Regions from separate parts of the Streptomyces griseoaurantiacus genome, predicted to be linked through region 1. Evidence: riboswitches for the same ligand, from Rfam matches in the RefSeq annotation. Region 1 holds a riboswitch; each other region holds the start of a gene.
What was found. Region 1 has a riboswitch for cobalamin ahead of OHB09_RS01740 (ABC transporter substrate-binding protein). Riboswitches for the same ligand answer to the same signal wherever they lie in the genome.
Positions count from the first base shown of each region.

Region 2: linked by a shared signal. The riboswitch ahead of OHB09_RS28460 (CbtB domain-containing protein) and the one ahead of OHB09_RS01740 (ABC transporter substrate-binding protein) in region 1 are both predicted to bind cobalamin.
Region 3: linked by a shared signal. The riboswitch ahead of OHB09_RS07300 (cobalamin biosynthesis protein) and the one ahead of OHB09_RS01740 (ABC transporter substrate-binding protein) in region 1 are both predicted to bind cobalamin.
Region 4: linked by a shared signal. The riboswitch ahead of OHB09_RS22085 (ribonucleoside-diphosphate reductase subunit alpha) and the one ahead of OHB09_RS01740 (ABC transporter substrate-binding protein) in region 1 are both predicted to bind cobalamin.

Region 1 covers NZ_CP108326.1:388,662-393,564, reverse strand. The annotation lists gene OHB09_RS01750 (ABC transporter ATP-binding protein) at 1-48, opposite strand, end outside; gene OHB09_RS01745 (FecCD family ABC transporter permease) at 45-1,160, opposite strand; gene OHB09_RS01740 (ABC transporter substrate-binding protein) at 1,157-2,182, opposite strand; cobalamin riboswitch at 2,231-2,351, opposite strand; partial or broken gene OHB09_RS01735 (LysR family transcriptional regulator) at 2,441-2,530, opposite strand; partial or broken gene OHB09_RS01730 (NADP-dependent oxidoreductase) at 2,581-2,688, opposite strand; gene OHB09_RS01725 (DinB family protein) at 2,736-3,293, opposite strand; partial or broken gene OHB09_RS01720 (SDR family NAD(P)-dependent oxidoreductase) at 3,401-4,161, opposite strand; gene OHB09_RS01715 (TetR/AcrR family transcriptional regulator) at 4,325-4,903, shown strand, end outside.
Region 2 covers NZ_CP108326.1:6,445,820-6,450,722, forward strand. The annotation lists gene OHB09_RS28450 (non-ribosomal peptide synthetase) at 1-2,279, shown strand, start outside; gene OHB09_RS28455 (MbtH family protein) at 2,276-2,488, shown strand; cobalamin riboswitch at 2,626-2,771, shown strand; gene OHB09_RS28460 (CbtB domain-containing protein) at 2,807-3,028, shown strand; gene OHB09_RS28465 (CbtA family protein) at 3,050-3,811, shown strand; gene OHB09_RS28470 (histidine phosphatase family protein) at 3,884-4,471, opposite strand; gene OHB09_RS28475 (winged helix-turn-helix transcriptional regulator) at 4,552-4,903, opposite strand, start outside.
Region 3 covers NZ_CP108326.1:1,606,639-1,611,541, forward strand. The annotation lists gene OHB09_RS07290 (inorganic phosphate transporter) at 50-1,381, shown strand; gene OHB09_RS07295 (hypothetical protein) at 1,393-1,608, shown strand; cobalamin riboswitch at 1,738-1,878, shown strand; gene OHB09_RS07300 (cobalamin biosynthesis protein) at 1,979-2,953, shown strand; gene OHB09_RS07305 (cobyric acid synthase) at 2,950-4,545, shown strand; gene cobN (cobaltochelatase subunit CobN) at 4,542-4,903, shown strand, end outside.
Region 4 covers NZ_CP108326.1:4,934,339-4,939,241, reverse strand. The annotation lists gene OHB09_RS22100 (GntR family transcriptional regulator) at 1-297, shown strand, start outside; partial or broken gene OHB09_RS22095 (DUF3311 domain-containing protein) at 441-698, shown strand; gene mctP (monocarboxylate uptake permease MctP) at 782-2,392, shown strand; cobalamin riboswitch at 2,552-2,680, shown strand; gene OHB09_RS22085 (ribonucleoside-diphosphate reductase subunit alpha) at 2,806-4,903, shown strand, end outside.

The sequences.
Region 1 (4,903 bases):
TCCGGCGGTGAGCGTGACGCCGTCGACGCTCAGGTCGGTCGCGGTCATGCCACTCCTCGGTCGGTGCCGCGCCGGGCGTCCCGGCGCATCAGCCACAGGAAGAAGGGGCCACCGCACAGGGCCGTGAGCACGCCGACGGGTATCTCCATCGGTGCGGCGATCGTCCGTGCGGCGATGTCGGCCCAGACGAGGAAGACCGCTCCGGCGAGTGCCGCCGTCGGCAGGACCCGGCGGTGGTCGCCGCCGACGAACAGGCGCACGATGTGGGGCGTCATCAGGCCGACGAACCCGATCGGACCGGCCGCCGCGACAAGGACGCCCGTGACGAGGGAGAGCAGGACGAACAGATGGGCGCGGAAGCGGGCCACGTCCAGTCCCAGCGTGGTGGCGGCCTCCTCGCCGGCCAGCAGGAGGTTCAGGTTGCGGGCCTGCGCCATGAGGACGCCGATGCCGAGCAGCAGGGCGGTGCTCGGCAGCCACAGCGTGCCCCAGCCGACCCCGCCGAGTCCGCCGAGGGTCCAGGCGAGGACCGCGCGGGTCTCGTTGCCCCGGTCGGTGGTGAGGAGCAGCAGATCGAGGACCGCGGTGAGCATCGCCGCGATCGCCACCCCGGACAGCACCAGCCGCGAGGAGGTGATGCGTCCGCCGGTGCGGGCGGTGGCGTACACGAGCAGGAGCGCGCCCAGGGCGCCCCCGAAGGCGGCCATCGGCAGGGAGGCGGCTCCGAAGAGGGTGAACCCGAACACGAGTACCGAGACCGCGCCGAGCGACGCCCCGGAGGAGACGCCGAGCAGGTACGGCTCGGCGAGCGGATTGCGCACCAGCGCCTGCAGAGCGGTGCCGATCACCGCGAGGCCCGCGCCGGTGACCGCGCCGAGCAGCACCCGCGGCGCCCGCACGTCCAGCACGATGGTCTCCCGCGCCCGGGACCAGTCCGGCTCCCGCCAGTCGGCGCCCAGCGAGTGCGTCACGATGCCCCACACCTGGCCCGGCGGTACGTGCACGGAGCCGATCGCGAGGCCCGCCGTGACGGAGACGAGGAGCAGGGCGGTGAGCACCAGCGACGTGACGGCCGGACGCGTACGGCGGCCCGCGCCCGGCCCGGTGGTCCGCCGCCGTACCGTCCGTTCGACGGGCGTGCCGGTGGCTGCCCGGGTCACCGGAAGCTCTCCGGGTGCAGTCCTCGGGCCAGGTCGTCGACCGCGTAGGCGGAGCGGACGCCGACCAGGGTGGCGGTCAGGGGCAGGACGACGAACCGCTTGTTCCTGATGGCGGGTACGTCGGCGAGCGCGGGCCGGGAGAGGAGGAACTCCTTCTTCTCCTCGACGCTTCCGGCACCGGCGTAGTCGTAGAGGGCGATGACCTCCGGCCGGCGCTCGACGACCTGCTCCCAGGAGACGTCACCGAAGACGTCGTCCAGGTCGGCGAAGACGTTCCTGCCACCGGCCAGCCGGATCAGTTCCGTGCCCAGGCTCCTGCCGCCCGCGGTGAAGGCGCTCCTGTCGCCGCTGTCGTAGACGAAGACGGGCACCTCGTGTGCACCCTCGACCTCGGCGGCGGCTTTGCCGACGCGGTCCCGCAGATCCTCGACCAATTTGCCGGCCCGGTCCGGGACACCGAAGATCCTGCCGATGGTGCGGATCTCCTCGTAGGTGTCCTTCATCGTCACCCGCTTCCTGCCGCAGTACTCGCGGTTGAGGTAGGTGTCGATGCCGGCGTCGGCGAACGCCGTGCGGGAGCGGCCCTCGTTCTTCGCGAAGGCACTGCCGTAGCCGCCGTAGACGAAGTCGGGTTCGGCGTCCAGGATCCTCTCGAACGACGGCTCCCTCTTCGCCAGTTCGGGTATCGCCTCGTACGCCTTCCGCAGTTCGGGCAGGACGGGGGAGTCGGGGAAGGCCGTGCCGACCATGCGGTTCTTCAGGCCGAGGGCGAGCATGAGTTCCGCCGGGTGCTGGTGGATGGTGACCGCCCGGGACGGCGGCCTGTCGTACGTCGTCCTGACGCCGCAGTTGTCGATGGTGACCGGGAAGCCCGCGGGCACGGCCGCGGTGGCCTCCGCGTCCGCGCCGCCCTCGTCGGACGCACCGCAGCCGGTGGTCAGCAGTACGGACGAGAGCGCCACGGCGGCGGCCGCGGCGCGAAGGAACCCGCGTGTGCGGGCAGGGGTGATCGACTGGGACACGTAAAGCCTCCTGGAGTCCGCGCTCCTCGGATCGGGCCCGCGACGGACCAGTGTCCTGACTCCCGGATCGGCGCTTCCTCCGCCTTCCCGCGCGGCGCGCAGTGGCATGTCGGAGGGGCGCTCCCCGGTCACAGTGGCGGGACCGTGCCGGATTCGCACCGGCTTCCTGTCTCCCGTCGCGGCGATGACCTGGCGATCCTACGGTCCGCCCGGCCGACGGCGAAAGGGCGTGCGGATCGGCGCTCCCGCACGCGGCCTCGCCACTCCATGACCTTCGCTCACCAGGGAGAGCACCGCCCCGTCGTCCTCGGCCTCGACGGTCGCCTTCGGGATCCAGTCCTGTGCCGCACGCCGCCGCCGCGCTTCACCCATGCGGACATCGCGGAGAGGGGTGCCGCAACGATGATCTTGCCGGTGTTCTCGCCGTGCAGCATGCCCAGGAACGCGTCCACGATGTGCTCGAAGCCGTCGACCACCGTCTCGTCCGAAGCGAGCCGTCCCGCTCTCGTGGAGCGGCCGTTTCCGGGGCCGGCATCGGCTCGGCATCTCCCGGTCATTCGGCGCCGTACGGCTCCCGCCGGCGATAGAGGTCGCGCAGCAGGGCGATCTCGGCGCCGTGATGGATCAACTCCCTGTTGACGTGCAGGACTCGGTTCTCCATGGGCCACCGTTCGGGACCCGCCGTGGGCGGACCGTCCAGGTCGGCGTCCGAGAGCTCGCGGACTCCCGCGTTCCATCTCCCGTACATCTCATCGAGCTGTCGCAGCGCCTCGTCGGCGGTACCCGCATAGGCGAACGGCCGGGAATCGAGGTCCTGGCCGCCGAAGTACCATCCGACCCGATGGCCCAGGCAGGAGACGATGAGGTGCGCCAGCCGCCAGGCGATCGTGGTCACCGGCGCGGGCACGGGGGCAGGGGACGCGGAGTCCATCGTCCATTCCCCCGCCCCGTCCGGCATCGGTGCGGACGTCGTGCCACGGGGGCGGATGCTCCAGCAGTCGCGTACCGGCTCCCAGAAGTACTCCTCGTCGGTAAGACCCTCCAGCCGTGGCCGCAGGTTCTTGGTCCAGTACCAGTCCAACTGGTCCGCGAGTCGCTCGCTTCTCGTCATTTCCGCACACTACAGAGGGCGGAGACTCGGCTGTGCCCCTACGCCGGTGCATGGCTGCTCACTGTCACTGTCAAATCGAGGAGCTCGACGGGCACGCGCCCGCGGGCTCAGAGGAGGGCGCCGCCGGAGACCTCGATGCGCTGGGCGGTGACCCAGCGCAGGCCCTCGGAGGCCAGCGTGGCGATGGCGTCGCCGATCTCCTCGGGTTCGCCGACGCGGCCGAGCGCCGTCTGTCCGGCCAGGGCCCGGCGCATCCCGGCGTCGTCCCGCATCGCCCCACCGTTGAAGTCGGTGGCGGTCGGTCCCGGGGCGAGGGAGTTGACCCGGATGCCGTGCGGCCCGAGTTCCGCGGCGAGGGTGCGGCTCAGGGCCTCCACGGCGGCCTTCGAGGCGGAGTAGACAGAGGTGGCGGGGCTGGTGTGGCGGGTCAGCGACGTCGAGACGTTGATGACGTGGCCGCCCTGCGCCAGCAGCGGCACGAGGGCCTGGACGAGGAAGAACGTGCCCCGCACATTGGTGCGCCCATCACCGTGTCGAAGTCCTCGGTCGTGACGTCCTCCAGCGGTCCGAAGATTCCCACTCCCGCGTTGTTGACCAGGACGTCGAGCCGCGAGGCACCCCAGCGTTCCAGCCACTCGCGCAGCGCCGAGGTGAAGGCCGGGAAGGAGGACACGTCGCTGAGATCCAGCCGGAGAACAGCGGCGGTCCCGCCCGCCGCCCGCACCTGTTCCACCGTCTTCCCGGCGCCGGCGGTATCGCCGCGGTGGGTGACGAGGACCCGCATCCCGCGCGCGGCCAGGGCGACGGCCGCGCTGCGACCGAGGCCGCGATTCGCACCGGTCACCAGAGCGATCCTGTCGGTCGTCATGAGCTGTCTCCTCCATCGCGAACCACCGGAGCGAGGCCACCGGAAGGGGCCGAGCACCTTGAACAGCGAGGCGAGTCACTCGACTCCCCTCAGGTTCGTACCGTAGGCACGGCAATAGAGGCGAGTCAAGTGACTCGCCTCGGTGCTCCGGCATACTGTCCGCATGGCAGCAGAACTCTCGGCCCACCACCGCAGGCTCGCGCAGAAGAAACGCGAGGCGATCACCACCGCGGCCACCGAACTGTTCCTGGACCGCGGCTACGACGGCACCTCACTGGCCCGTATCGCCGAGGCGGCCGGGGTCTCGAAGTCCACCCTGTTCAAGCAGTTCCCCACCAAGGCAGCACTCTTCGAGGCCATCGTCACCGAGTCCTGGCAACGCGACGCCGGTGACGGCGCCGCGCGGCCACGGCCGGGAGATCTGCGCGCGGGACTGACGGCCATCGGCCGCCGCTACGCCGACCTGGTCGGCCGGCCCGGCATGGCGGCCCTGTTCCGGATCGTCATCGCCGAGCTGCCCCGCTTCCCCGAGCTGGGGCGGATGCAGTTCCAGCTCGGCAAGCTGCCCTACTTCACCTCCGTCCAGGATTACCTGGAATCCGAGCACGAGGCGGGCAACGCCGAGGTCCCGGACGCCGTGAGCGCCGCGAACCAGTTCCTCGGCATGATCGCCAACTACGTCCTGTGGCCGCGCATGCTGCTGACCGACTGGAATCCGGCGGCCTCCGACATCGACACGGCC
Region 2 (4,903 bases), 6.1 Mb from region 1:
CCGAGGTCCTCACCGCGCTCGACGCCCTGCCGGCCGGCGCCCCGGACGACGGCGAACGCACCACCCCGCTGCTGCCGCAGCATCCGGCCTACCTGATCTACACCTCCGGGTCGACCGGGCGACCGAAGGGGGTGGTGATGCCCGGGGGCGCGCTGGTCAACCTGCTCTCCTGGCACGCGTCCGCCGTCCCCGCGGAACCCGGCGCGCGGGTCGCCCAGTTCACGGCGATCAGCTTCGACGTCTCGGCCCAGGAGGTCCTCTCGGCGCTCCTGGACGGCAAGACCCTCGTCATCCCGGACGAGGAGACCCGGCGGGACCCGGAGGCCTTCGTGACCTGGCTCGGGGAGCAGCGGATCACCGAGCTGTACGCGCCGACCATGCTCCTCGACGCCCTGGGCGAGGCCGTGGCGGAGCGGGGCACCCCACTGCCGCGGCTCCGGCACGTCGCCCAGGCCGGCGAGGCCCTCGTCCTCGGTGAGCGGGTCCGCGAGCTGTGCGGGGAGCCCGGCACGGTGCTGCACAACCACTACGGCCCGTCCGAGACCCATGTGGTGACCGCCCACACCCTGCCCGGTGACCGGGAGACCTGGCCCCGGGGCGCCGCGCCCCTCGGCCGCCCGGTGTGGAACACCCGCGTCCACGTCCTCGACGCGGCCCTGCGGCCCGTCCCGGTGGGTGTCGCGGGGGAACTCTACGTCTCCGGCGCCCCACTGGCCCGCGGCTACCACGCACGTCCGGCGCTGACCGCGCAGCGGTTCGTGGCCAGTCCGTTCTCCCCGGGGGAACGGATGTACCGCACCGGCGACCTCGCCCGCTGGACCACGGACGGGGAGCTGGAGTACCTGGGCCGCACCGACGACCAGGTGAAGGTGCGCGGCTTCCGGATCGAGCTGGGCGAGGTCGAGGCCGCGCTGGCCGCGCATCCGTCCGTGGCCCGGGCGGCGGCGGTGGTGCGGGAGGACCGCCCCGGCGACCGGCGACTCGTCGGCTACCTCGTCCCCGCCGACCGCACGGACGGCATCGACACCGCCGGCCTGCGCGCCCACCTCGGTGCCCGGCTGCCGGAACACATGGTGCCCTCCGCGCTGGTGGTTCTGGAGAGCCTGCCGCTGACGGCGAACGGGAAGCTGGACCGGCGGGAGCTGCCCGCGCCGGATCACACGGCGTCCGCCGCGGGCCGGCGGCCCTCCACGGTCCAGGAGGAGATCCTGTGCCGCGTCTTCGCCGAGGAGCTGAACGTGCCGCACATCGGCGTCACGGACAACTTCTTCGAACGCGGGGGTCATTCGCTCCTGGCGGTCAGGCTGGTGCGCCGCATCCGCGCGGTCATGGGCGTCGACGTCTCCGTCCAGACCCTGATGGAATCACCCAGCGTCGAGGGACTCGCCCACCGGCTGAGCCTTCCCGCGACGGACGAGTCGCTCCGCACCCTGCTCCCCATCAGGACGCACGGCAGCCGGCCGCCCCTCTTCTGCGTGCACCCGCGCTCCGGGCTGAGTTGGTGCTTCGCCCCGCTGGCCGCCTTCGTTCCCCCCGAGGTCCCCCTGTACGGCCTGCAGGCCCGCGACGCCGACGCCTCGGGTGAACTGCCGGGCTCCATCCGGGAGATGGCCGAGGAGTACGTCGCGGAACTGCGGACCGTGCGGCCCTCGGGCCCGTACCATCTGCTGGGCTGGTCGATGGGCGGCCGGGTGGCCCACGAGATGGCCGTGCAACTGCGGGAGGACGGCCAGGAGGTGGCCCTCGTCATCATGGGAGGCTACGCGCCCGCGCCCGAGGACACCCCCGGCACGGACGAGGCCGTCAAGGAGTCCGCGGAACTGCTGCGCCGCGCGATGTACGAGCGCGCCGGACTCGACCCCGACGCCCCGGCCGAGGAGTCGGACACCCTCGACGAGGCACCCGACCTCCGCGACCTCGCCGGACTCCCGGACCACTTCCGTGCCGAGATCTCCAAGGACGAGGCCGCCGTCCGGGCGAGGATCATCGCCAACAACACCCGCGTCTACGTCGGCCACCGCCCCCGCGTGTTCGACGGCGACGTCCTCTTCCTCTCGTCCGAGGAACTCGAGGACGGCTGGGGCCGGGCCATGTGGCAGCCCTACACCACCGGCCGCATCAGCGAGGCCCGACTGCCGTGCACGCACGACGAGATGGCCGATCCCCCCATGCTCCCGCTGCTGTGGAACGCCGTCGCCGCATGGCTGCCCACGACAGACGGTGACCGTAAGGAAGAACCCCCCACCACCCCCGGGGCGAAGGACAGGAGCGAAGGATGACGAACCCCTTCGAGGACGAGGACGCCGACTACCTCGTGCTGAGGAACGAGGAGGGCCAGTACTCGCTGTGGCCCACCTTCGTCGACGTGCCGGACGGCTGGGAGCCCGTCTTCGGCGAGGCGCCACGTCAGGCGTGCCTCGACCACATCGAGGAGAACTGGACGGACATGCGGCCCAAGAGCCTGGTGGACGCCATGACCACCGACTGAGCGCGCCCCGGGAGCCGGTGGCGGGGACCGACGCCCCGCCGCCGGCTCCCGCCGCGGAACGTGCCGTCCAGGACCGCCGGTGCACGACTCCGCCCGGCAGAGAGGAAGATCACGCCGGACGGGGCGGTCTTGGCCGTGTCCGCGTCACGCGGTACGGTCTGTCCGAATCGACGACGGCGAGACGGAAGCCGGTGGGAATCCGGCACGGTCGCGCCACTGTATGCGGGCCTCCCCCGAGGAGCGCCCGTGAGTCAGACCCGTGGCCGTCGTCCTGTGCACCACCGAGATGGGACGCGAACTCCCAGAGGAGGTCCTGCCATGGGGCAGACCGTCGCCCAGCCGACAGCCACCACCCCCGCCGTTCCCGCCACGCTGCCGCTCAGGGCGATAGCTCCCTGGGCGGTCTTCTTCGGCATCCTGATGCTCGTCCTGCTCTACTTCGTCGGCGCCGAGCAGGGCGCCACCTCCGTGTTCAACGGCACGGACGTCCACGAGTGGGTGCACGACGCCCGCCACCTGCTCGGCTTCCCCTGCCACTGAGCCGGGGGACAGCACCCGCCCATGAACTCCGCGACCGTACGGAACCTCCTCGTGCGGGGCATGCTCGCCGGTCTCGCCGCCGGCGTACTCGCCCTGCTCGTGGCCTACTTCCTCGGCGAACCGGACGTCGACAAGGCGATCGCCTTCGAGCACGTCCCCGCCCACACACACGCCCACGAACACGACACGGAGGTCTTCTCCCGCTCCCTGCAGTCCACCGCCGGCCTCGCCACCGGCGTCCTCGTCTACGGGGTCGCCTTCGGCGGCATCGCCGCGCTCGCGTACTGCTACGCGCTCGGCCGGGTCGGCCGCCTCACCCCGCGGGCGACGGCGCTGCTGCTTTCCGGCTGCGCCCTGCTCGCCGTCTACGTCGTGCCGTTCCTGAAGTACCCGGCCAACCCGCCCTCCGTCGGCGAAGCCGACACCATCGGCAGGCGGACCGGCCTGTACTTCCTGATGATGCTGCTCAGCGTGCTCCTCGCGATCGGCGCGACCCTCCTCGGCAAGCGCCTGGCACCCCGCCTGGGCACCTGGTGGGCCACGGTCACCGCCGTGGCCGCGTTCGCCGCCGTGATCGGCATGGCCTACGCGTTCCTGCCCGCCGTCAACGAGGTGCCGAGCCACTTCCCGGCCACCCTGCTGTGGCGGTTCCGGCTCTCCGCCCTGGCCATCCAGTCCACCCTGTGGGCAGGCTTCGGCCTGCTCTTCGGTGAACTGGCGGAACGCCTGCTCGACCCACGGCCGGCGGCAGCGCGCGCTCGCGCGGTTCCCGCCGCACGCTGAAACCCGCCCGCACGCCGGGAACCCCGGCGTGCGGGCGGGACACCCTCCGCAGGCCCGGCGGACGCGCGGCCCTCACCCCCGGTCGGCGTCCGACGGCGTCAACGGGCGGCCCAGCCGCACGTTCCAGCGGCCCGCCCGGCCGCTGAGCTCGGTCAGGGTGAGCGGCGGCACGTCGAGGCGCCAGAACGCGGCGGCGGGCGCCGACAGCGCGCCCGCGACCGCCGCCCGCACCACCTCCGGCTCCACCACCGCGAGCGTACGGCCCGCACCGTCCCGCTCCTCCTCCAGCCACCGCGCCACCCTCGCGCACAGGCCCTCCACGCTCTCGCCACCGTGCGGCGCGCTGCCCGGGTCCGCCAGCCAGCGGGCCATCGCCTCCGGCTCGGCGGCCGCCACCTCCTCCAGCGCACGGCCCCGCCAGCGGCCCACGTCCAGCCCGGCCAGCTCCGCCGCCGCCACGCCCTCCAGGCCCAGCGCGGCCGCCGTCCCCCGGCAGCGCGCGCTCGGGGACAGAAGCACCCGGGCGGGCGCGGGCAGCACACCGGCGGCCTCCCGGGCACGCGCCGCCCCGGCCTCGTCGAGCGCGTCCCCGTCGTAGAACAGGGCCCGCCGCAGCGAGGGACTCGTGGCGGGCGAGAGGAGAGTGACACGGCTGGTCACGCGGCTGCTCCTGCTGTCGGTCGTCGGGGAGGTACCGGCTACGGTACGCGCGCGCCCGCTCCCCGCCCCCTCGGGGAAGGTCAGCGTCCCGACGACCGCGCGTCGAACTCCCGCTGCGCCGCCGTCACTTCACCGCTGTGCTCGATCGTCCAGTCGAGCAGGTGCGTGAAGGGGCCGCGGAACGACTCACCGAGGGGCGTGAGCGAGTACTCCACGCCCAGCGGAGAGGTCTCCAGCACCCGCCGCCCGATCATGCCGTTGCGCTCCAGCCTGCGCAGCGTCTGGGTCAGCACCCGTTGGGTGACGCCTTCCAGCTGCCGCTTGATCTCGTTGAACCGTGTCGGCCGCTCGAGGACCGCCATGACCATCATCGACCACTTGTCGGAGATCTGGTCGAGGATGGGCCGGCTCGGGCAGTCGACGCTGAACCGC
Region 3 (4,903 bases), 1.2 Mb from region 1:
GGTTGCCTACGGTCCTAGGGCCACTGACGTCCAACAGAAGCCTGGGTAAATGGAACACATCACGCTCCTTCTGGGTATCGTGATTGTCACCGCACTCGTGTTCGATTTCACGAACGGTTTCCACGACACGGCCAACGCGATGGCCACGACCATCTCGACCGGCGCTCTGAGGCCCAAGACGGCGGTGGCCATGTCCGCCGTGCTGAACCTCGTCGGCGCGTTCCTCTCCGTGGAGGTCGCCAAGACGATCTCCGGCGGCATCATCGACGAGGAGGGCCTGCGCACCGAGGTCATCTTCGCCGCCCTCGTCGGCGCGATCCTGTGGAATCTGCTGACCTGGCTGCTGGGTCTGCCCTCCAGTTCCTCCCACGCACTGTTCGGCGGTCTGATCGGCGCGGCGGTCATGTCGGCCGGCTGGTCCTCGGTGAACGGTTCGACCGTCGTCACCAAGGTCCTCATCCCCGCGGTCGCCGCGCCGGTCGTCGCCGGTCTGGCCGCGATGCTCGCCACCCGGCTCACGTACGCCATCGGCGACCGGGCCGACCGGAAGGCCACCGCGAAGGGCTACCGGGCCGGGCAGATCGCCTCGGCCGGGCTGGTCTCCCTCGCGCACGGCACCAACGACGCGCAGAAGACCATGGGCATCATCACCCTCGCCCTCGTCACCGGCGGCGTCCTCTCCCCCGGCTCCAACCCGCCGATGTGGGTCATCCTCTCGGCGGGCACGGCGATAGCGCTCGGCACCTACCTCGGCGGCTGGCGGATCATCCGCACCCTCGGCAAGGGGCTGACCGACCTGGCACCGCCGCAGGGTTTCGCCGCGCAGACCAGTGCGGCGACGGCGATCCTCGCCTCCTCCCACATCGGCTTCTCGCTCTCCACCACCCAGGTCTGCTCGGGCGCGGTGATGGGCTCGGGGCTCGGCCGCCGGGGCGGGGTGGTCCGCTGGTCCACCGCGACCCGCATGCTGGTCGCCTGGTGCCTGACGCTGCCGGCGGCGGGTCTGGTCGGAGCCGGGGCCGAGGTGCTCACCAAGCAGGGCACGTGGGGCACGGTCGTGACCGGCGCGCTGCTGCTCGCCGGTTCGGGCACGATCTGGGTGCTGTCCCGGCGCAAGCCGGTGACCGTGGACAACGTCAACGACCTCGACGGCGTCGGGGACATCGACGCCGCCGAGGCCGACGGGGGTGTCCCCGCCGAGTCCCCGGGCGTCGTGACCGCGGCCATCGCCGCGGTGGCGCCGCCGCCGGCGGGCCCACTCGTCGAGGCGGACACCGCCGGAACGGCCGGGGCCAACACGCCGGTTGTAGAACTGCAGGCCACCATCCCCGCCCCGGACACCGGGTCCGCGGCGGAACCGACTCGTCCCGCCGCGGTGTGAGGAACGGACAGATGAAGATCGACTGGGCAGCACTCGGATCAGTGTTCGGGGTCTCGCTCGTGGTGACGGTGGGACTGGTGGGCCTGTTCACGCTCGGCATCGTCGGGCTCACGAAGAAGGAGTCCGCGCGCGGCGGGAGCGCCGTGCTCGCCGCCACGGGGGCCTACGCGTGCTTCGCCGCGTGCGCGGCCGCGGTGGCGTACGGGATCCATCTGATCGTGGTCTGACGCGTCGTGACCTGACGGCGTGAAGGGCGCGCGCGGGGGTGGGAGCGGCTTCGACCGCCCCCACCCCCCTTTCGCGCGCCCGGAAACGCGCGTGTGGGACTCCGCACAGCAGGTCAAGGCCAGGTTGACTGAGGTCGGGGGGCGTGGTGAACTGCCGAAGCCAATGCGGCGGCAGGAGAGGAAGTCCGGTGTGAATCCGGCGCGGTCCCGCCACTGTCACCGGGGTAGCCATCCCGGGAGCCAGGAACTCTCACCGCCCATCTCGTCGAACCAGGGCGTGGACACCCTGAGTGAGGACACTTCGCCATGCGCGGCTGCCGACCGAGGTTCACCAGCGACAACCTGACCGATCCCACGGCCGGTTGACCCCGTGGGTGCCGAACGCCTCCACGCGTACGGCGCCACCGCCGGCCTCCTCGGTGACCTGCTCCTCGGCGATCCCCGCCGCGGGCATCCCGTCGCCGTGTTCGGGCGGGCCGCGGCAGCCGTGGAGCGCGTGCTGTGGCGTGACCACCGAGGCTGGGGCGCACTGCACACCCTCGTGTGCGCCGGTGGTGCCACCGCGCTCGGGGCTCTTGCCGTACGCGCCGTACGCCACTCCCCCGCCGCCTCCCTCGCCCTGACCGCGAGCGCCACCTGGGCGGTCCTCGGCGGCACCTCGCTCATCCGCGAGGCGCGGGCCGTCGGACGGGCGCTGGAGAGCGGTGACGTGGACGCCGCACGGGCGCGGCTGCCGCACCTGTGCGGGCGCGACCCGCAGGCCCTGGACGCCGAGGGGATCGCCCGGGCCGTCGTGGAGTCCGTCGCCGAGAACACCTCCGACGCCGTCGTGGGCGCCCTCGTCTGGGGCGCCGTCGCCGGGGTGCCCGGACTGCTCGGCTTCCGGGCCGTCAACACCCTGGACGCCATGGTGGGCCACCGCTCCGTGCGCCATCTGCGGTTCGGCTGGGCCTCCGCGCGCCTGGACGACCTCGCCGGCGCGCCCGGGGCACGGCTCACCGCCGTCCTCGCGGCCGCCGCCGGACCGGACCCCCGGGGCGCGGTACGGGCCTGGCGGGCGGATGCGCACCGCCATCCGAGCCCCAACGCCGGTCCCGTGGAGGCCTCCTTCGCGGGGGCGCTCGGGGTGCGGCTGGGCGGGACCCTGTCGTACGGGGGGCGTGTGGAGCACCGCCCGGTGCTCAACGGTGCCGGGCGCGCCGTGCGGGTGGGGGACATCGAGCGGGCGGCACGGCTCTCGCGGCGGGTCGGCTGGCTCGCGCTGGGCGTGTGCGCGGGCGTCCGGCTCGCCTGCGCGGGCGGGAGGCGCGCCGGCGCGCCCCGGACGAAGGGACGTACGTCATGAGCGGCGGGACCGAACGGCCGAGGGGCGGCGGGCTGCTCGTCGCCGGCACCACCTCCGACGCGGGGAAGAGCGTCGTCACCGCCGGGATCTGCCGGTGGCTGGCGCGGCAGGGCGTGAAGGTGGCGCCGTTCAAGGCGCAGAACATGTCCCTCAACTCCTTCGTCACACGGGGGGGCGCCGAGATCGGGCGGGCGCAGGCCATGCAGGCGCAGGCCTGCCGGATCGAGCCGACCGCGCTGATGAACCCGGTGCTGCTCAAGCCGGGCGGCGAGCGGAGCAGCCAGGTGGTGCTGCTAGGCAGGCCGGTCGGCGAGATGAGCGCCCGCGGCTACCACGGCGGCCGGCAGCGGGAGTTGCTCTCCGTCGTGCTCGACGCGCTGGCCGAACTGCGCGCCACTCACGACGCGGTGATCTGCGAGGGCGCGGGCAGCCCCGCCGAGATCAACCTGCGCCGGACCGACATCGTCAACATGGGGATCGCGCGGAACGCGAAGCTGCCCGTGCTCGTCGTGGGCGACATCGACCGGGGCGGCGTCTTCGCCTCCTTCTTCGGCACGGTCGCCCTGCTCTCCCGCAAGGACCAGGAGCTGGTCGCCGGGTTCCTCGTGAACAAGTTCCGGGGCGACGTCTCGCTGCTGGAGCCGGGCCTGGACATGCTGCACGGTCTCACCGGCCGCTCCACGTACGGCGTGCTGCCGTTCCGGCACGGCCTGGGCATCGACGAGGAGGACGGCATGGGGGTCCCCCCTGCTCGAACGAAGGTGAGAGCGGGGGGGAGGATCTCGCTGCGCGGGACCGTACGGGAGTCGGACACCGCGCCGCCGGTGGGCGAGGACGTGCTGCGGGTGGCGGTGTGCGCCCTGCCGCTGATGTCCAACTTCACGGACGTCGACGCGCTCGCGGCCGAACCCGGTGTGCTGGTGCGCTTCGTGGACCGGCCGGAGGAACTGGCCGACGCCGACCTCGTCATCGTGCCCGGCACGCGCGGCACCGTCCGGGCCCTGGAGTGGCTGCGGGAGCGGGGGCTCGCCGACGCCCTGCGGCGCAGGGCCGCCGAGGGGCGGCCGGTCCTCGGGATCTGCGGCGGCTTCCAGATCCTCGGCGAGCAGATCGAGGACGAGGTCGAGTCGCGCGCCGGGCGCGTGGACGGCCTCGGGCTGCTGCCCGTGCGCGTCCGCTTCGCCCGGGAGAAGACCCTCGCCCGGCCCGTCGGCCGCGCCCTCGGCGAGAGGGCCGAGGGGTACGAGATCCACCACGGGGTCGCCGAGGTCACCGGCGGCGACCCCTTCTTCTCCGACGGTGCCGGACAGGCCCTGGACGGCTGCCGGGTCGGCGCCGTCCGGGGCACGCACTGGCACGGCTCGCTGGAGTCCGACGGCTTCCGGCGCGCCTACCTGCGCGAGGTCGCGGCCGCCGCGGGCCGCCGCTTCGTGCCCGCCCCGGACACCTGCTTCGCCGCGCTGCGCGAGGAGCGGCTCGACCGGCTCGGCGACCTGATCGAACAGCACGCGGACACGGACGCGCTGCGGCGGCTCATCGAGTCCGGCGCGCCACGAGGACTGCCCTTCATCCCCCCGGGAGCGCCCGCATGAGCACTGTGTTGTTGTTGTCGACCGCCGACACGGACCTGCTGGCGGCGCGTGCCTCCGGCGCCGGCTACCGGATCGGCAACCCCACCCGCGTGGACGTCGCCGGGGAGCTGCCCGCGCTGCTCGACGGCGCCGACCTCGTCCTCGTGCGGCTGCTGGGCGGCAGGCGGGCGTGGGAGGACGGGCTCGCCGCCCTCGAGGCGTCCGGGGTGCCGACCGTGCTGCTCGGCGGGGAGAACGTCCCGGACGCCGAGCTGATGGCCCTGTCCTCGGTGCCGGCGGGCGTGGTGGCCGAGGCGCTGCGCTACCTGGTCGAGGGCGGCCCTGGGAACCTGGCCCAGCTCGCCCGGTTCCTCTCGGA
Region 4 (4,903 bases), 4.5 Mb from region 1:
CACCTGTCGGCCAAGCGCTTCCCGGCGCTGCGCCGTTCGCTGGTGAAGTACACCTCGCTCTACACCGCGCTGGCCGAGGTCTACGGCGTCCATCTCGCCGAGGCCGAGGAGACCATCGAGACCTCGCTGGCCACCCCGCGCGAGGCCGGGCTGCTCGGCACGGACGTGGGCCTGCCGATGCTGATGCTCTCCCGTCACTCCCTGGACCGCGAGGGACTGCCGGTGGAATGGGTGCGATCGGTGTACCGGGGGGACCGCTACAAGTTCGTCGCCAGGCTGAAGCGGCCGGTGGACTGAGGGGGGTTCACCCACCGTCACCGCTCCTCTCCTTTTCGTTGCCTTCCCCAACCGTTATGCGGACAAGGGTTCCGTTCCCTGGACGCGGTGACCTAGATTTCCCTCCGCATTGCCGGTTGACCAGCGAGGGGACGGAGCCGCACATGTCAGATGCCCCAGGAGTCGGCAGAGGGGCGGTGACACCCCTGCGGGTGGTCATCGGCCTCTGCCTCGTCGCGCCGTTCGTGGCGATGCTGTGGGTCGGTTCGTACGCCAAGACCGACCCGGTGTTCATCGGCATCCCGTTCTTCTACTGGTACCAGATGCTGTGGGTGCTGATCTCCACCGCGCTGACCATGACCGCCTACAAGCTGTGGCACCTCGACCAGCGCGGCCGGGCCGCCGCCTCCCGTGACGCGTCCGCGGCGTCCGCAGCGTCCTCGGGGGCCCTCGGCACCCCGGCCTCCTCGGACGCCCCGGCGAACCCGAAGGGAGGTGCGGCGGAATGAAGGACGGCGTGAACGGCGTCGCACTCGGCGTCTTCATCTTCTTCTTCGTCGCGGTCACCGCCATCGGGTTCCTCGCGGCCCGCTGGCGCAAGGCCGAGAACGAGCACAGCCTCGACGAGTGGGGCCTGGGCGGACGTTCGTTCGGCACCTGGATCACCTGGTTCCTGCTCGGCGGCGACCTCTACACGGCGTACACCTTCGTGGCCGTGCCCGCCGCGATCTACGCGGCCGGCGCCTCCGGCTTCTTCGCCGTCCCGTACACGATCCTGGTGTACCCGCTGGTCTTCACCTTCCTGCCCCGGCTGTGGTCCGTCAGCCACCGGCACGGGTACGTCACCACCTCCGACTTCGTGCGCGGGCGGTTCGGCTCCAAGGGGCTCTCGCTCGCGGTGGCCGTGACCGGCATCCTCGCCACGATGCCGTACATCGCGCTCCAGCTCGTCGGCATCCAGGCCGTGCTGGACGTGATGGGCGTCGGCGGCGGCGAGAACACCAACTGGTTCGTGAAGGACCTGCCGCTGCTGATCGCCTTCGGCGTCCTGGCCGCGTACACGTACTCCTCCGGGCTGCGGGCCCCCGCGCTGATCGCCTTCGTGAAGGACGCGCTGATCTACATCGTCATCGCGGTGGCGATCATCTACATCCCGATCAAGCTGGGCGGCTTCGACGACATCTTCGCCTCGGCGGGCGAGAAGTTCGCCAAGGCGGGCGCGGGTGGAGTGGTCCCGGCCGCGGGCGGGCAGTGGACGTACGCCACGCTCGCGCTCGGCTCCGCACTGGCGCTGTTCATGTACCCGCACTCGATCACGGCGACGCTGTCCTCGCGCAGCCGCGAGGTGATCCGGCGCAACACCACGATCCTGCCGCTGTACTCGCTGATGCTGGGCCTCCTGGCGCTGCTCGGCTTCATGGCGATCGCGGACGGGATCAGCGTCAAGAACGGCCAGCTCGCCATTCCGCAGCTCTTCGAGAACATGTTCCCCGACTGGTTCGCGGGCGTGGCCTTCGCGGCGATCGGCATCGGCGCGCTGGTGCCGGCGGCGATCATGTCGATCGCCGCGGCGAACCTGTTCACCCGCAACATCTACAAGGACTTCATCAAGCCGGACGCGACGCCGAAGGAGGAGACCCGGGTCTCCAAGATCGTGTCGCTGCTGGTGAAGGTGGGCGCGCTGGTCTTCGTCCTGACGATGGACAAGACGGTGGCGATCAACTTCCAGCTTTTGGGCGGCATCTGGATCCTGCAGACGTTCCCCGCGCTGGTGGGCGGCCTGTTCACCCGCTGGTTCCACCGGTGGGCGCTGCTCGGCGGCTGGGCGGTCGGCATGATCTACGGCACGGTGGCCGCGTACGGGGTGGCCTCGCCGACGCAGAAGCACTTCGGCGGCTCCTCGGACGACATCCCCGGCATCGGGGAGATCGGCTACATCGGCCTGACCGCGTTCGTGCTGAACGTGGTGGTGACGGTGGTCCTGACGTTCGTCCTGCGGGCCGCGAAGGCGCCGGAGGGCATCGACGAGACGGCGGCGGACGACTACACGGCGGACGCGGGCGACCCCGGAGTCGAGCAGGAGCTGCCGGCGGCCACGGCGGGGACCTCGCACTAGGGTCTCCCGTTCGGCGTGTGAAGGCCGCGGCCGCCCCCGGGGGTGGTCGCGGCCTTTCGCGTGCGGCGGCCTCCCGCCAGTGCGCCTCGGGATCACCGGATGCGCAGGGGCGATCGCGCCCGACACAACATGTGGGCCCGTCACCAGCTCTCCGGCACTACATGTATGCTCGGCACCGCTGCCGCCGCAGGGGAATCCGGTGCGAATCCGGAACTGTCCCGCAACGGTGAATCCACGCGTCCGCGCGTAGGGCTGAGTCCGAGGACCTGCCGGCAGTGCGCCCGGCCGTCCGGTCCGGGCGCCCGACGTCCGGGCCTCGTGGAATGGGCCGGGGACGCGACCCGGCGCATCCGTTGCGTCACCGTTGCTCCCTGCCCTCGTCATGGCCCGCGCCGAACGAGGGAGAGCTCCCCATGACCACCGCCCCGGCCGCTCCGGCCCCGGCGATCCCGGCGCCCGAGGAACCCGACGGTCCCGGCGCCGCCCTGCTGCGGACCCTCACCGAACTGAGCGCCGACCTCCCCGACGCCGACCCCGGCCGGGTCGCCGCGGCGGCCCTGCGCGGCCGCTCCCGCCACGCCGGCGAGGAGGAACTGCGGGAACTGGCCACCGAGGCGGCCGCGGGGCTCATCTCCGAGGACCCCGCCCACTCCCGGCTGGCGGCCCGCCTGCTGACGCTCACCATCCGGGCCGAGGCCGCCTCCCAGGGCGTCACGTCCTTCACCTCCTCCGTGGCCGCCGGCCACCGGGAGGGCCTCGTCGCCGACCGGACCGCCGCGTTCGTCCGCCGTCACGCCGCACGGCTGGACGCGCTCGTCGACCCCGACGCCGACGACCGCTTCGGCTACTTCGGCCTGCGCACGCTGCACACCCGCTATCTGCTGCGCCACCCCGTCACCCGCAAGGTGATCGAGACGCCCCAGCACTTCCTGCTGCGCGTCGCCGCGGGCCTCGCCGAGGAGGCGGACCTCGCCGGAGCGGGGGCGGACCGCGCGGTCGAGGAAGTGGCCGCGCTCCACGGCCTGATGAGCCGTCTGGAGTACCTGCCCTCCTCCCCCACCCTGTTCAATTCCGGCACCCGTCACCCCCAGATGTCCTCCTGCTTCCTCCTCGACTCCCCCGAGGACGAACTGGACTCGATCTACTCCCGCTACCACCAGGTCGCCCGTCTCTCCAAGCACGCCGGGGGCATCGGCCTCGCGTACTCGCGGATCCGCTCCCGCGGCGCCCTCATCCGCGGCACCAACGGGCACTCGGGCGGGATCGTGCCGTTCCTGAAGACGCTCGACGCCTCCGTCGCCGCCGTGAACCAGGGCGGCCGGCGCAAGGGGGCGGCCGCCGTCTACCTGGAGACCTGGCACGCGGACATCGAGGAGTTCCTCGAACTGCGCGACAACACGGGCGAGGACGCCCGCCGCACCCACAACCTCAACCTGGCCCACTGGATCCCGGACGAGTTCATGCGCCGGGTCGAGGCCGACGCGCAGTGGTCCCTGTTCTCCCCCTCCGACGTCCCCGGCCTGACCGACCTGTGGGGCGCGGAGTTCGACGCCGCCTACCGGGCCGCGGAGGCCGAGGGGCTCGCGGTGCGCACGCTGCCGGCCCGTGAGCTGTACGGCCGGATGATGCGCACCCTGGCGTCGACCGGAACCGGGTGGATGACCTTCAAGGACACCGCGAACCGCACCGCCAACCAGACCGCGGAGCCCGGGAACGTGATCCACTCCTCCAACCTCTGCACGGAGATCCTGGAGGTCACCGAGGACGGCGAGACGGCCGTCTGCAACCTCGGCTCGATCAATCTCGGCGCGTTCGTGCGGGAGGGGAACACCGCAGACGCGGGCACCGCCGACGGGGGCACCGCCGACGCGGGCACCGCCGGCAGGAGCACCGCCGACGCGGGCATCGACTGGGAGCGGCTCGACGCGACGGTGCGCACCGCCGTCACCTTCCTCGACCGCGTCATCGACCTCAACTTCTATCCGACCGAGGAGGCCGGGCGCTCCAACGCGCGCTGGCGCCCCGTCGGCCTCGGCGTGATGGGCCTCCAGGACGTCCTCTTCCGGCTGCGCCTGCCCTTCGACTCCCCCGAGGCCCGGGCGCTCTCGGCCCGCATCGCCGAACGGCTCATGCTCACCGCCTACGAGACCTCCGCCGAACTCGCCGCGCGCAACGGCCCGCTGCCCGCCTGGGAACGCACCCGCACCGCCCGGGGAGTGCTGCACCCGGACCACTACGACGTGGAGCTGTCCTGGCCCGAGCGCTGGGCGGCGCTGCGCCGGCGGATCGCGGTCACCGGCATGCGCAACGCCCTGCTGCTCGCGATCGCGCCCACCGCCACCATCGCCTCGATCGCGGGCGTCCACGAGTGCGTCGAGCCGCAGGTCTCCAACCTGTTCAAGCGCGAGACGCTGTCGGGCGAGTTCCTCCAGGTCAACCCGTACCTGGTGGCGGACCTCAAGCGGCTGGGGCGCTGGGACGCCGACACCCGCGAGGCGCTGCGCGAGGCCA